Regions from separate parts of the Streptomyces poriticola genome, predicted to be linked through region 2. Evidence: riboswitches for the same ligand, from Rfam matches in the RefSeq annotation. Region 2 holds a riboswitch; the other holds the start of a gene.

Region 1 (7,408 bases), on a different contig from region 2:
GACGTTCTTGCCGAACGCGATGGCCGGCGGGGAGGAGGAGATCGGGACGCCCGGCAGGAACTCCATGATGGCCTCGTTGGCCCGCTCGTAGGCCGCCACGCGCTGCGCGGGGTCGGCCTCCTTGGAACCGGCCGTCACCGCGTCGAAGAGCTCCTCGTTCTTGAAGCCCCACTGCTTGTCGTACTCGGCGAACCAGGTGCCGATGAAGTTGTAGCCGTCGTTGAAGTCACCGGTCCAGCCCAGCATGTGCAGGGCGCAGCCGCCGGACTCGGTGGCGTCCAGGTAGTCCGGGGCCCACTTCATGGGCTTCGGGGTGACCTTGATGCCGGCCTTCTCCAGGTCGGCCTTCATCAGCTCGAAGAGGTCCTGCGGTGCGGGCATGTACGGGCGGGTGACCTCGGTCGGGTAGCAGAACTCGACCTCCAGGCCGCTCTCTCCGGCGTCGCTCAGCAGCTGCTTGGCCTTCGCCGTGTCGTAGGCGTAGGTCGTGACCTTGTCCGAGTAGCCGTCGATGGTGTCCGGCATGAACTGCGTGGCCACCTTGCCGCCCTCGGGCAGCTGCGTCTTCACCAGGTTCTCGCGGTCGATGGCGTGCGCGATCGCCTGGCGCACTTCCTTCTTCTGCAGCGCCGGGTTCTTCTCCTGGGTCATGCCGAGGTAGAAGATGTTGAAGACTCCGCGGGTCGGGACCTGGAAGCCTTCGCCCTCCAGGGTCTTGACGTCGGCGGGCGCGACCAGGTCGTAGCCGTCGATGTCACCGGCCTGCAGCGCCTGGCGGCGCGCTTCCTCGGTGTCGATGGTGCGGATGACCAGGCTCTTCACCTTGGCCTTGTCGCCCCAGTAGTCCTCGAAACGCTCGAGGGTGACTTCCTTGTTGCCCTTGTTCCACTTGGCGATCTTGTACGGGCCGGTACCGGCGACCGTGCCGGCCTCCTGGCTGTACTTGGGGTACGTGATGGCGTCGCCCTTGGCGGACGCCTCCTGCTTCTCGTACGCCTCGATGGCCTTCGGCGAGTGGATGGCCAGCGCGTTGAGGGAGAAGCCGCCGGGCAGGTTGGCGGAGGGCTTCTTGACCTCGATGACGGCGGTGTTCTCGTCCTTGGCGGTGCAGGACTTGTAGTTCGCCTCGGGGGTCTCGGGGTCCTCGTTCTTCGCGAAGCCGCCCATGATGGTCTGCCAGTAGTAGGAGACCGCGCTGGACTGGTAGGTGCCCGTCCAGTTGAACCAGTGGTCGTAGTTGGCGCACACGGCCGCGGCGTTGAAGGCCTCGCCGTCGTGGAACTTCACGCCCTTGCGGAGGTTGAAGGTCCACACCGTGCCCGCGTCGTTGCTCTCCCAGCTCTCGGCCAGGCCGCCGACCAGTTCGCTGCCGCCGGGCTCGTGCTCCAGCAGGGCCTCGAATGCCTGGCGGGTGACCCGGAAGGTCTCGCCGTCGCTGGCAAGGGCCGGGTCCAGCGAGCTGGGGTCTCCCGGGGCGCCGAACACGAACGTGTTCTTGGCGCCGTTGCCGTCTTCCGTGTCTCGCTCACTGGCACAGCCGGTGGCGATCAGACCGACCGCCAACGCGGCCGTGATCGCCCTGGCGGCGCGGGCTCTGAGTATGCGCATAGGGAGGCCACTCCGGGTTCCGCAGAAGGGAATGCACTGTTGACCGCCTGAACACTACAGACGGGACCGGCGCCGGAGAACAGTCCGGATAGCGGTGATACCTAGCTGAGATCTGAACAGTCGAAAAATCGGACGCTTCCGGTACATCAGGGAATTGCGCGGTTAACCTGCCTGAGAAATACGAGAGTTCGCAGGTCAGGTCAGGGTGCCGAGAAACGGTCGGATCAGTGGGCGTGGGGCGCGGCGGCGCCGGACTGCCGGCCGGGCACCGGCGGATATCCGTATCCGCCGCCTGCCGGGCCGGCGCCGTGGGCCTCGCGGTCGTAGAACGGACGGCTGTGGGCGCGCAGCCACATGGCGACCGGGTCGAGCGGGTCGGACATCGCCACCGTCGACACCGGCAGCCCGTCCGGGACCGCGCCGATCGACTGGTGCATCATCGCGCGCACGGCGTCGACGGCCGGCGGGGAGGCGTCGTACACATCCAGTCCGATGGCGAGATACGGCGCCCCCAGGGTCGGCTGCACCCAGGCGCGGCGCAGGGCGCGGACGGCCGGGGTGCGGTGGGCGTTCTGCGTGAGCAGGGCGTAGAACTGGGGGATCTCGATGGCCGGCTCGGACAGCCGCAGGGGTCCTGCGGGCTGGCGGTCAAGTCCGGCGGCGATCCGGCGCAGATCGAGCCACGGGATGCCGACGCCGCCGCCCGGGGCGTGCGGGTTGAGCCACAGGCCGTACCGGTCGGGGTACAGGGCGCGGGCCACTTCCAGGCCGTCGACCACTTCGTACGAGCGGTTCCAGCCGCTGGCCGAGAGCTCCTGGGCCGAGGTGACGCAGGGGGCGTAGCGGAAACCGTCGACGTCCATGGTCCCGTACTGGGCGTCCGGTGAGCCGGCCTGGCCGTGCCACAGCAGCATCCAGACCTGGCCGGACGCGGGGGTCGCGAGGGCGCGCAGCAGCGCCTCGTAGGCGTCGTAACGCCCGGGCGTCACCTGGCGCAGCATGTGCTCGACCTGCCCGGCCGCGGTGCCGCTGGCGCTCACGTGTATCGCCCCTTCTGGAAGTTCGCCGGTTATGAAACCAGCTTATGCGGCTCCGCGGACAGGCGGCGCCTTCGAACTCGGGTCCACTCACCCGTGCGCGGATGCGGGTTCGTCGTGCTCGTCCGGGGCGATCTACAGGTCCCGCTCGTAGAAAGGGCGTACCCGGCCCGTCATCCATTCGCAGACCGGGTCCTGCGCGGCCTCCAGGAGGACCAGGTTGACCGGCCACGGGGGCGGGGCCGTGGTGAGGGCGCGGCCGAGGGCCTGCAGGGGCAGGGCACGGGCGTCGTCCTCCCAGTGGGACAGCTCCACGCCGACGAACAGCACCGGGTCGGCGGTCTCGATCGCGGCGAGGCAGCGGCGGGCGGTGCGCACCACGCCGACGGCGTCGAACTCTGCGGAGGCCGCGGCGAGGAAGTCCACCGGGTCGTCCTGCCAGTCGGGTTCGGACAGCGTGACCCGGCCGCCGCCGGCGGGCCCGTCCAGCGGGGTGCGGCCGGTCCGGCACAGCTCTGCGACGGCGGGCGGGGGCAGCGGTATCCCCACCACGCCCTCGGGGTTGACCATGACGCCGACCTGCGGGGGCAGGCCGCGGGCGAACTCCACGGCGGGGGCGACGGTGTACGCCATGTGCGCACCGGCGACCTGGCGGAACTGCTCCTCGGAGCTGAACACCGGCACATAGGCCTGGCCCTCGATCTCCAGCGTGGGCAGGTCCAGGGGCCCGCTCTGCGGGCCGCCGCCGGCCGGCAGCGGGACCCAGACGAAGCTGCGGCCCAGCACCTCGAGTATCCGGCCGCCCGCGGACGGCACCCCGAGGGAGGCGGACAGCACCTCCTCCAGCTCGTTGCCCGGCCAACCGCCGTGCGGATGAGGGTGCGGCCGGGCCGGGAGGTCCCCGGAGAAGTCCGCCGCGGAGCCCGCTGGGAAGTCCATCTGTGCCTACCGCCTGCTCGAACCGCTGGTGTGGCTGAAAGGCTAGCGCGTGCGGGCCCGCGCGCCGCCTTCCGGTGTTCAGCCGGTGAAGCCGATGCGGCGCAGGGTGTCCGCGGCCGACCGGTCGAGGAGGACGGCCGAGGCGCAGCCGGCCGGCAGGGTGCCCCCGGCGGCGGCGCGCAGCAGCCGGGCGGTGGCCGCGCGGTGGCGGCGGAACGCGTAGCGGGAGACTCCCCGGCCGCGCCGGCGCTGCCCGGCGAGGGCGGCGTCGGCGCTGACGTCGAGCAGCAGCAGGTGCAGCGCGGTGCCGCGGCGCCGGGCCTCGCGGGCCAGCCAGGCCCGCACCCAGGCCTGGGTGCCGCAGTCGTGCACCACGACGCCGGCCTCAGAGCGCAGCGCGCGGTACAGCCCGGCGTAGTGGGCGAGCCGGACCAGGGGCCGGTAGACCGCGTAGGGCAGGAAGCGCGGCATGCGGCGGTCCCACCGGTCGCGGGTGTCCTGGGAGTCGATGCGCACCCCGGGCACCGTGCGCTCCATCAGCGTCGACTTGCCGCTGCCGGGCAGACCGGTGACGACGACGAGGTCGCGCGGCCCGAAGAGCAGCGCGCGGGGGCTGCGGCCGGCCCGGTCCCGCAGATCGCGGACGACGGGTGCGGGCTGTGCGGCACACGCCTCCCGGGCCGGGGCGGCGGGCTGCTCGGGCAGCGCGAGGCCCGAGGTGGTGGCGTACGCCGTGGTCCTGTTCACCGTGATCGTCCTCCCCTGGGGCGGTTCACGAGTTCCCGTCCCCGTCGAGTCTAAAGAGAAGGCAATAGGCGGTGCCTTGTGATTTCGTGTGCGTACTGCCACAGCCCGGTTACAGATTGCGCCCTGCCATGACGCGGCGATGCGTGCAATGATGTGCGCGCCAACTGCATACCGGCCGTTCGAACCCGCGCGGGAGAGTTCCCAGCCCTCGGCTGGGGCGCCGAAGGAGCAAGTCCCTCCCTTGAATCTCTCAGGCCCCGTTACCGCGCGGGCGAGGCACATCTGAAAAGCGGGCCGCCCTCGTCCGGCGGCCCCACCCAAGGTGCAAGCCCTGCCCGCCGTGCTCAGGTGGTCAGGGCGAACCTCTCAGGTTCCGATGACAGATGGGGAGGAACGACCTCGCTGTCATTGCCCTGGGAGACGACCGACCGATGAGCAGTACCGAACTCCGCCGTACCGCGCTCGATGCCGTGCATCGCTCGCTCGGCGCGACGATGACCGACTTCGCCGGCTGGGACATGCCCCTGCGCTACGGCTCCGAGCGCGACGAGCACACCGCCGTACGCACCCGGGCCGGCCTCTTCGACCTCTCGCACATGGGCGAGATCACCGTCACCGGCCCGCAGGCCGCCGCGCTGCTGGACCATGCGCTGGTCGGCAACATCGGCGGGGTGAAGCCGGGCCGGGCCCGCTACACCATGATCTGCCGGGCGGACGGCGGCATCCTGGACGACCTGATCGTCTACCGGCTGGCCGACGCCGAGTACATGGTGGTCGCCAACGCCTCCAACGCCCAGGTGGTGCTGGACGCGCTGACCGAGCGCGCCGCGGGCTTCGACGTCGAGGTGCGCGACGACCGGGACGCCTACGCGCTGCTGGCCGTGCAGGGCCCCGAGTCCCCGGCGATCGTCAAGAGCCTCACCGACGCCGACCTGGACGGTCTGAGGTACTACGCGGGCCTGCCCGGCACCGTGGCGGGCGTGCCCGCGCTGATCGCCCGGACCGGCTACACCGGCGAGGACGGCTTCGAGCTGTTCGTGAAGCCGGAGCACGCGGTGGAGCTGTGGCAGGCGCTGACCGGGGCCGGGGAGAGCGCCGGGCTCACCCCCTGCGGGCTGTCCTGCCGGGACACGCTGCGTCTGGAGGCGGGCATGCCGCTCTACGGGCACGAGCTGACCACCGGGCTGACGCCGTTCGACGCCGGGCTGGGCCGGGTGGTGAAGTTCGAGAAGGAGGGCGACTTCGTGGGGCGCGCGGCGCTCACCGAGGCCGCCTCCCGGGCCGAGCAGAACCCGCCCCGGGTGCTGGTCGGGCTGGTCGCCGAGGGCCGCCGCGTGCCGCGCGCCGGGTACCCGGTGGTGGCCGGCGGCGAGGTGATCGGCGAGGTCACCTCCGGTGCCCCGTCGCCGACACTGGGCAGGCCGATCGCGATGGCGTACGTCGACGCGGCGCACGCGGCGCCGGGCACGCCCGGGGTGGGCGTGGACATCCGGGGCACCCACGAGCCGTACGAGGTCGTGGCGCTGCCGTTCTACAAGCGCCAGAAGTAGAGAGTAGAGACCGGACCCGGTCCTCCCGGTGGCAGTCGCGTCTCCGCGCTGCCCACCAGCGGTTCCAGCTGTCCCCGATTCATCACCACTTCCCCGCGTACAGGAGAATTCAGGCCATGAGCAACCCCCAGCAGCTGCGCTACAGCAAGGAGCACGAGTGGCTGTCGACCGCCGAGGACGGCGTGTCGACGGTCGGCATCACGGAGCACGCGGCCAACGCGCTCGGTGACGTCGTCTTCGTCCAGCTCCCCGAGGTCGGCGACACCGTGTCCGCGGGCGAGACCTGCGGTGAGCTGGAGTCGACCAAGTCCGTCTCCGACCTGTACTCCCCCGTCTCCGGCGAGATCACCGAGGTCAACGAGGACGTCGTCAGCGACCCGTCGCTGGTGAACTCCGCGCCCTTCGAGGGCGGCTGGCTGTTCAAGGTCCGCGTGACGGAGGAGCCGGGCGACCTGCTCTCCGCCGACGAGTACACCGCCTTCTCCGCCGGCTGAGGAGCCCTGCCGATGTCTGTTCTGAACACCCCCCTGCACGAGCTCGACCCCGATGTCGCCGCCGCCGTCGACGCCGAGCTGCACCGCCAGCAGTCCACCCTGGAGATGATCGCCTCCGAGAACTTCGCGCCGGTCGCGGTGATGGAGGCGCAGGGTTCGGTCCTCACCAACAAGTACGCCGAGGGCTACCCGGGCCGGCGCTACTACGGCGGCTGCGAGCACGTCGACGTGGTCGAGCAGATCGCCATCGACCGGATCAAGGAGCTGTTCGGCGCCGAGCACGCCAACGTGCAGCCGCACTCCGGTGCCCAGGCCAACGCGGCCTCGATGTTCGCGCTGCTCAAGCCCGGCGACACGATCATGGGTCTGAACCTCGCCCACGGCGGGCACCTGACTCACGGCATGAAGATCAACTTCTCCGGCAAGCTGTACAACGTCGTCGCCTACCACGTCGGCGACGACGGCCTGGTCGACATGGCCGAGGTGGAGCGGCTGGCCAAGGAGAACAAGCCGAAGCTGATCGTGGCCGGCTGGTCGGCGTACCCCCGGCAGCTGGACTTCGCCGCGTTCCGCCGGATCGCGGACGAGGTCGGCGCGTACCTGATGGTCGACATGGCGCACTTCGCGGGGCTGGTCGCGGCGGGTCTGCACCCGAACCCGGTCCCGCACGCGCATGTCGTGACCACGACCACCCACAAGACCCTGGGCGGCCCGCGCGGCGGTGTGATCCTCAGCACGGCCGATCTGGCCAAGAAGATCAACTCTGCGGTCTTCCCCGGTCAGCAGGGTGGCCCGCTGGAGCATGTGGTCGCCGCGAAGGCGGTCGCCTTCAAGGTGGCGGCGAGCGAGGACTTCGCCGAGCGGCAGCGTCGTACGCTGGAGGGCGCACGCATCCTGGCCGAGCGCCTGGTGCGGGACGACGCCAGGGAGGCGGGCGTCTCCGTGCTGACCGGCGGCACCGACGTCCATCTGGTCCTGGTCGACCTGCGGGACTCGGAGCTGGACGGCCAGCAGGCCGAGGACCGCCTTCACG
Region 2 (7,408 bases):
ACCGAGGTACGCATCACCGACCTGCGTGAGGGGGTCTTCTACGCCGAGCTGGTCTTCGCCAGCGGGGTCGAGGTCAGTGCCCGGCCGTCCGACGCGATAGCGCTGGCCCTGCGCACCGGAACACCGATCTACGGCAGTGAGACGGTGCTCGACGACGCCGGTATCGCGATCCCGGACGAGCAGGAGGACGAGGTGGAGAAGTTCCGCGAGTTCCTCGACCAGATCTCGCCGGAGGACTTCGGCACCAGCAACCAGTGACACCGGCCACCACCAGCCCGTGGCACCGCTGACCACAGGGGTAGCCGCAGGAGCCCACGGTGCACATCGGCGCCGTCCCGCCCCTCCGGGGACATTCGGCTAGCCTTTCCCCGCGGGCGGGCACGGGAAACCACTCTTAGGGTGATTATCACTCGGCGTGCCGAGTGTGGCGATCGTTGACGCACCCTTGGTGACTGCCTACCGTCGAGGAGGCAGGTCAAGGACGGAGGTCGGCGTGAGAATCAGCGGCGACGGTACGGCTGGGGGTGCCCCCGGACGCGGTTTCGGGGCGAGCGGTCCGTACCCTCACGCTCCGCAGCGACCGACGGCTGTGCTCAGCAGCGGAGGGGCGACGTCCATGACGTCCGAGCAGATCGGCTACCGCGGCCCGACGGCCTGTGCCGCTGCCGGTATCACCTACCGGCAGCTGGACTACTGGGCCCGCACGGGGCTGGTCGAACCGAGTGTGCGACCTGCCCACGGGTCCGGGACGCAGCGGCTCTACAGTTTTCGCGACGTCGTCGTTCTGAAGATCGTCAAGCGGTTCCTCGACACCGGTGTGTCGCTGCAGAACATCCGCACCGCCGTCCAGCACCTCAGGGAGTGCGGCTTCCGCGACCTGGAGCGGATGACGCTGATGAGCGACGGCGCCACCGTGTACGAGTGCACCTCGCCCGACGAGGTCCACGCCCTGCTCCAGGGCGGTCAGGGCATCTTCGGCATCGCCGTCGGCGTGGTGTGGCGCGATGTCGAGAGCGCCCTGTCGCAACTGCACGGCGAGCGGATCGACACGGGCGAGACCCTGATCGGGCACAACCCCGCGGACGAGCTGGCCCGACGGCGCAACCGAGCGGTCTGAACCGTCCCGCCCGGGCCCCCGGCCCGTGCGCAGGGCAATGTCAGTGGCGTAGGGCAGCATCGGAGATGTGAGAACCGCGCCCACGATCCTGCATCTCGACATGGATGCCTTCTTCGCCTCGGTGGAGCAGGCGTCCAAGCCGAGCCTGCGCGGGAAGGCCGTGATCGTGGGCGGGCTCGGCCCGCGGGGCGTGGTCGCCACCGCCTCCTACGAGGCCCGGGAGTTCGGGGTCCACTCGGCGATGCCGATGGCGCAGGCCCGGCGGCTCGCGCCGCACGCCGCCTATCTCGTGCCCCGCTTCGCGTTCTACCGGTCGGTCAGCGAGCAGGTGATGGCGCTGCTGCAGGCGCTGTCGCCGCTGGTGGAGCCGCTGAGCCTGGACGAGGCCTTCGTCGACCTGGAGGCCGGCGGTGCGGCCTGGGACGCGGAGTCGGCGCGCCTGGCCGGGACCAGACTGCGCGCGGACATTCGCGCGGTCACCGGACTGACCGGATCGGTGGGTCTCGCCGCGTCCAAGATGCTCGCCAAGATCGCCTCCGAGCAGGCCAAGCCCGACGGGCTGGTGCTGATCGTGCCGGGCACCGAGCGGGCGCTGCTCGGGCCGATGTCCGTGCGCACCCTGCCCGGGGTGGGCCCGGCGACCGGTGACCATCTGCGGCGCGCCGGCATCCACACGGTCGGCGAGCTCGCCGAGGCCGGCGAGGACGAGCTCGTCCGACTGCTAGGCAAGGCGCACGGGCACGGGCTGTACGCCATGGCCCTGGCCCGCGACGAGCGGCCGGTGGTGGCCGAGCGGGAGGCCAAGTCGGTGTCGGTGGAGGACACCTACGACGTCGACATCCACGACCGGGTGCGAGTCGGGCTCGAGGTGCAGCGGCTCGCCGACCGCTGCGTGCGGCGGCTGCGCGCGGCCGGGCACTCCGGGCGGACGATCGTGCTCAAGGTCCGGCGGTACGACTTCTCCACGCTCACCCGTTCCGAGACCCTGCGCGGGCCCACGGACGATCCGGCCGTGGTGCGGGAGGCGGCGGGCCGACTGCTGGACTCGGTGGACACCACGGGCGGGGTGCGGCTGCTCGGGGTCGGGGTCAGCGGACTGGCCGACTACACCCAGGAGGACCTCTTCGCCCAGGCGGCGGGGGAGCGGGCGGGCACGGAGCCGGCGGAGCGGCACACCGAGGAACCCGGGGCCGACGAGCCCGACACGCCGGACCAGCCGCCCGCCGAGCGCCGGTGGCCTCCCGGGCACGACGTCCGGCACACCGTGCACGGCCACGGATGGGTGCAGGGCAGCGGCCTGGGCCGGGTCACCGTGCGGTTCGAGACACCCGACGGGGAGCCCGGACGGGTGCGGACCTACCGGACCGACGACCCCGACCTGGCACCCGCGGATCCGCTGCCGCTGGTGCCCCGAAGACCCGGCGAGGCCGGCGTCCCGGCTCCGGCGGCACCCACACCGCCGGGCCGCCACGGCTGATCCCGCTCCGGCGTCCCCGACGACGGCGTCCGACACCCGACGGACGACGGCGTCCGGCACCCGACGGCAGTGCCGTCAGCCCTCCTCCGAGCCCGCCAGCTTGCCGAAGTCGCGGTCGTGCTGCGCGGGAGGTGCGGCCACGTCGAGACCGTAGTGGTGGTAGAGCTGGAGCTCCTGCTCCGGGGAGAGATGCCGGCCGACGCCGAAGTCGGGCGCCTCCTTGATCAGGGCCCGGTCGAAGGGCACCCGCAGAGCGCCCTCGACCAGCTCGCTCGGCTCCAGCGGGACGAAGGCGTCCCTGCTGAACAGGCCGGTCCGTATGGCCGCCCACTCGGGTACACCGGTGGCGTCGTCGAGGTAGACCTCGTCGATCGTGCCGATCTTGGTGCCGTTCCGGTCGAACGCCTTGCGGCCGATCAGGTTGCGCGGATCGATCTCGGTACGCACGGTCCCTCCACGTGGTCGCAAACCATTCGATGAATCATCCGTAAGCACTACAAAACGGCAGATTCGTGATGGCGGCCACTCGAAGGTCCGGGCATTGACCTCGCTGGTACGCTGACAGCGGCTGCTGACCCCGTGCGGGAGAGTCCTCCGAAGACCGTCGGAGGCGCCGAAGGAGCAAATCCTCCCCGGAATCTCTCAGGCCCACGTACCGCACGGACGAGGTCACTCTGGAAAGCAGGGCGGGTGTCGACGGCGTCCGCCCTCACCGACGGTGAAAGCCGGGAGCCCTCGGGTGGCCCGGTGAAGCTCTCAGGTTGAGATGACAGAGGGGGAGGCCGTCCGGGTACCCGCGCCGTGGTGCCCCTCGAAGGTCGCGTCAGACCAGGAGGCCTCCGCAATGACCGCCCATCGCATTCCGCTCTCCGAGCTCGAACAGGGTACGCCTTTCGAGCAGCGCCACATCGGCCCCGACCACGAGTCCCGGGCCAAGATGCTCGCCCAGGTCGGATACGGCTCGCTCGACGAGCTCACGGCAGCCGCGGTGCCGGATGTGATCAAGAACGCCGAGGCGCTGGACCTGCCGGGCGCGCGCACCGAGCCCGAGGTGCTGGCCGAGCTGCGCTCCCTCGCCGACCGCAACCAGGTCCTCGACTCCATGATCGGCCTCGGCTACTACGGGACGTTCACCCCGCCCGTCGTCCTGCGCAACGTCATGGAGAACCCTGCCTGGTACACGGCCTACACGCCGTACCAGCCGGAGATCTCGCAGGGCCGCCTGGAAGCTCTGCTGAACTTCCAGACCATGGTCGCCGATCTCACCGGCCTGCCCACCTCCGGAGCCTCGCTGCTCGACGAGGGCACCGCCGCCGCCGAGGCCATGGCGCTCTCGCGGCGCATGGGCAGGAACAAGAAGGGTCTGTTCCTGGTCGACGCCGACGCACTGCCGCAGACCATCGCCGTGATCCGCACCCGCGCCGAGCCGACCGGCGTCGAGGTCGTCGTCGCCGACCTGAGCGACGGCATCCCGGCCGAGGTGGCCGAGCGGGAGATCAACGGCGTCCTGATCCAGTACCCGGGGGCCTCCGGCGCCGTCCGCGACATCAAGCCGGTGATCGACCGGGCGCACGAGCTCGGCGCCGTCGTCACCGTGGCCGCCGATCTGCTCGCCCTCACGCTGCTGAAGTCGCCCGGCGAGCTGGGCGCGGACATCGCGGTCGGCACCACCCAGCGCTTCGGCGTCCCCATGGGCTTCGGCGGGCCGCACGCCGGCTACATGGCCGTCCAGGAGAAGATGGCCCGCAGCCTGCCCGGGCGCCTCGTGGGCGTCTCCGTCGACGCCGACGGCAACAGGGCCTACCGCCTCGCCCTGCAGACCCGTGAGCAGCACATCCGCCGAGAGAAGGCCACCAGCAACATCTGCACCGCGCAGGTGCTGCTCGCCGTCATGGCCGGCATGTACGCCGTCTACCACGGCCCCGAGGGCCTGCGGACCATCGCACGGCGCACCCACCGCTACGCCTCGGTCCTCGCCGCGGGCCTCGCGGCCGGAGGTGTGGAGATCGTCCACGGCGCCTACTTCGACACGGTCACCGCCCGGGTGCCGGGCCGTGCCGCCGACGTCGTCGCCGCCGCCCGGGAGAACGGCGTGAACCTGCGGCCGGTCGACGCCGACCACGTCTCCGTCGCCTGCGACGAGACCACCCTCCGCGCCCAGGTGGGTGCCGTGTGGACGGCCTTCGGTGTCGAGGGCGACATCGAGGCACTGGACGCGGTGACCGAGGACGCGCTGCCCGAGGCGCTGCAGCGCACCGACGATTACCTCACGCACCCCGTCTTCCACCAGCACCGCTCCGAGACGGCCATGCTGCGCTACCTGCGCCGTCTGGCCGACCGCGACTACGCCCTGGACCGTGGCATGATCCCGCTGGGCTCCTGCACCATGAAGCTCAACGCGACCACCGAGATGGAGCCGGTGACCTGGCCGGAGTTCGGGCAGCTGCACCCCTTCGCGCCCGCCGGACAGGTCCAGGGCTATCTGACCCTCATCCGTGAGCTGGAGGACCGTCTCGCCGAGGTCACCGGCTACGACAAGGTCTCCCTGCAGCCCAACGCCGGGTCCCAGGGCGAGCTGGCCGGTCTGCTCGCCGTCCGCGGCTACCACCGAGCCAACGGGCACGAGCAGCGCACGGTGTGCCTGATCCCGTCCTCCGCGCACGGCACCAACGCCGCCAGCGCGGTGATGGCCGGGATGAAGGTCGTCGTCGTCAAGACAGCCGAGGACGGCGAGATCGACGTCGCGGACCTCCGGGCCAAGATCGAGCAGCACCGCGACCAGCTGGCCGTGCTGATGATCACATACCCGTCCACGCACGGCGTGTTCGAGGAGCACGTCGCCGACATCTGCGCCCGGGTGCACGACGCCGGCGGCCAGGTCTACGTCGACGGCGCCAATCTCAACGCCCTGGTCGGCCTCGCCAAGCCCGGCCACTTCGGCGGCGACGTCTCGCACCTGAACCTGCACAAGACCTTCTGCATCCCGCACGGCGGCGGCGGTCCCGGCGTCGGCCCGGTGGCCGTCCGCTCGCACCTGGCTCCGTATCTGCCCAACCACCCGCTGCAGCCCGCGGCCGGCCCGGAGACGGGCGTGGGACCGATCTCCGCGGCCCCCTGGGGCTCGGCGGGCATCCTGCCCATCTCGTGGGCGTACGTCCGGCTGATGGGCGGTGAGGGCCTCAAGCGGGCCACCCAGGTGGCGGTGCTGTCCGCCAACTACATCGCCAGGCGTCTGGAGCCGCACTACCCGGTCCTCTACACCGGCCCGGGCGGGCTGGTCGCGCACGAGTGCATCATCGACCTGCGCCCGCTGACCAAGGCCACCGGAGTGAGCGTCGACGACATCGCCAAGCGGCTGATCGACTACGGCTTCCACGCCCCGACCATGTCGTTCCCGGTGGCCGGGACGCTCATGATCGAGCCGACCGAGTCCGAGGACCTGACCGAGCTCGACCGGTTCTGCGAGGCGATGATCGCCATCCGGGCGGAGATCGACAAGGTCGCCTCCGGCGAGTGGCCGGCCGACGACAACCCGCTGCGGGGCGCCCCCCACACCGCCGACGCGCTGCGCGGCGACTGGGAGCACGCCTACGGCCGTGAGGAGGCCGTCTTCCCGGCCGACGTGACGGCAGCCGACAAGTACTGGCCGCCGGTGCGCCGGATCGACCAGGCCTTCGGCGACCGGAACCTGGTCTGTTCCTGCCCGCCGCTGGACGCGTACGAGGACTGACGGACTGCGAGCCGCCGGACCGCCGGACCGACGCGGACCGATCCGGCACGGAGGGGCTCCGCCACGCGGGGCCCCTCTGCCGTGCCGCGGTTCACGTCGCGAGCGACACCTCGGTCGCCTTGATCAGGGCGACGACGGGGACGCCGGCCGACAGACCGAGATCGTCGACGGCCTCCTTGGTGATCGCGGCGGTGAGCACACCGCCCTCGACGGCGACATCGACGGACGCCATGGCCTCGCCGGTGACCAGGCCCGTGACGGTACCGGGCAGTCGGTTGCGGATGGACAGGCCTTCGACCGGGGCGGTGGCGAGGGAGACCTCCGTCGACTTCACCAGGGCACGGACGGTGCTGCCCGCGGTCAGGCCCAGGTCGTAGGCGGCCTCGCGGGTGATCGCCGCCGTGATGTCCTGCCCGCCCGCGAGACGGACCTTGACCGTAGCCATGGCCTCGCCCGGCGTGACGGCGGTGACGGTGCCGGGGAGCTGGTTGCGGATGCTCAGGCTCATGGAGGCACCGTAGCCCGCGGCACGCCCTATGCCGGGTATGCGTGTGTCTGCGTCGCCTTGACCGCCGCCCACACCGGGGCCCCGGGGCGGAGGCCCAGCTCGGCCGCGGCGACGGTGGTGAGGTCGGCGGCCAGCGGGAGTTCCCCGGTGAGGTCGGCGCGGATCCGGTCGCCGTGGGTCTCCAGGCCGACGACCTCGCAGCGCCACAGGTTGCGGGCGCTGGAACCGGCGGGGCGCTCCCCGTACAGGGTCACGGCATCGGGCGGGAAGGCCACGAAGGCCGGCCCGGTGAGATCCTCGCCGGTGGTGACGGCCGGGCCCGCGTCGAGGCGGACGGTGGGGCCGTCGGCCCGTCCCCGGTAGAGGTTCAGCCCGACCAGCCGGGCCACGTAGTCGGTGCGGGGGCGGCGGGCGACATCGGCGGGGGTGCCCTCCTGGACGACCCGGCCGTGCTCGACGACGACCAGCCGGTCGGCCAGCACCATGGCGTCCAGCGGATCGTGGGTCACCAGCACGGCGACGGCCTCGAACTCGGCCAGATGACGGCGGAGCCGCCCTCGCACCTCCAGCCGGGTG

What was found. A riboswitch is a leader RNA that binds a small molecule or an ion and turns the genes downstream of it on or off. The one in region 2 is predicted to bind glycine.
Region 1: linked by a shared signal. The riboswitch ahead of gcvT (glycine cleavage system aminomethyltransferase GcvT) and the one ahead of gcvP (aminomethyl-transferring glycine dehydrogenase) in region 2 are both predicted to bind glycine.

What each region holds. Positions count from the first base shown of each region.
Region 1 covers NZ_JBAGKH010000009.1:167,187-174,594, forward strand. The annotation lists gene V5O46_RS16010 (ABC transporter substrate-binding protein) at 1-1,608, opposite strand, end outside; gene V5O46_RS16015 (enhanced serine sensitivity protein SseB C-terminal domain-containing protein) at 1,833-2,648, opposite strand; gene V5O46_RS16020 (enhanced serine sensitivity protein SseB) at 2,781-3,584, opposite strand; gene V5O46_RS16025 (AAA family ATPase) at 3,663-4,331, opposite strand; glycine riboswitch at 4,512-4,607, shown strand; glycine riboswitch at 4,608-4,724, shown strand; gene gcvT (glycine cleavage system aminomethyltransferase GcvT) at 4,763-5,881, shown strand; gene gcvH (glycine cleavage system protein GcvH) at 5,998-6,375, shown strand; gene glyA (serine hydroxymethyltransferase) at 6,388-7,408, shown strand, end outside.
Region 2 covers NZ_JBAGKH010000044.1:7,696-15,103, forward strand. The annotation lists gene V5O46_RS29765 (bifunctional nuclease family protein) at 1-258, shown strand, start outside; gene V5O46_RS29770 (MerR family transcriptional regulator) at 494-1,117, shown strand; gene V5O46_RS29775 (DNA polymerase IV) at 1,185-2,594, shown strand; gene V5O46_RS29780 (PRC-barrel domain-containing protein) at 2,670-3,041, opposite strand; glycine riboswitch at 3,167-3,262, shown strand; gene gcvP (aminomethyl-transferring glycine dehydrogenase) at 3,439-6,324, shown strand; gene V5O46_RS29790 (TOBE domain-containing protein) at 6,416-6,832, opposite strand; gene V5O46_RS29795 (ABC transporter ATP-binding protein) at 6,859-7,408, opposite strand, start outside.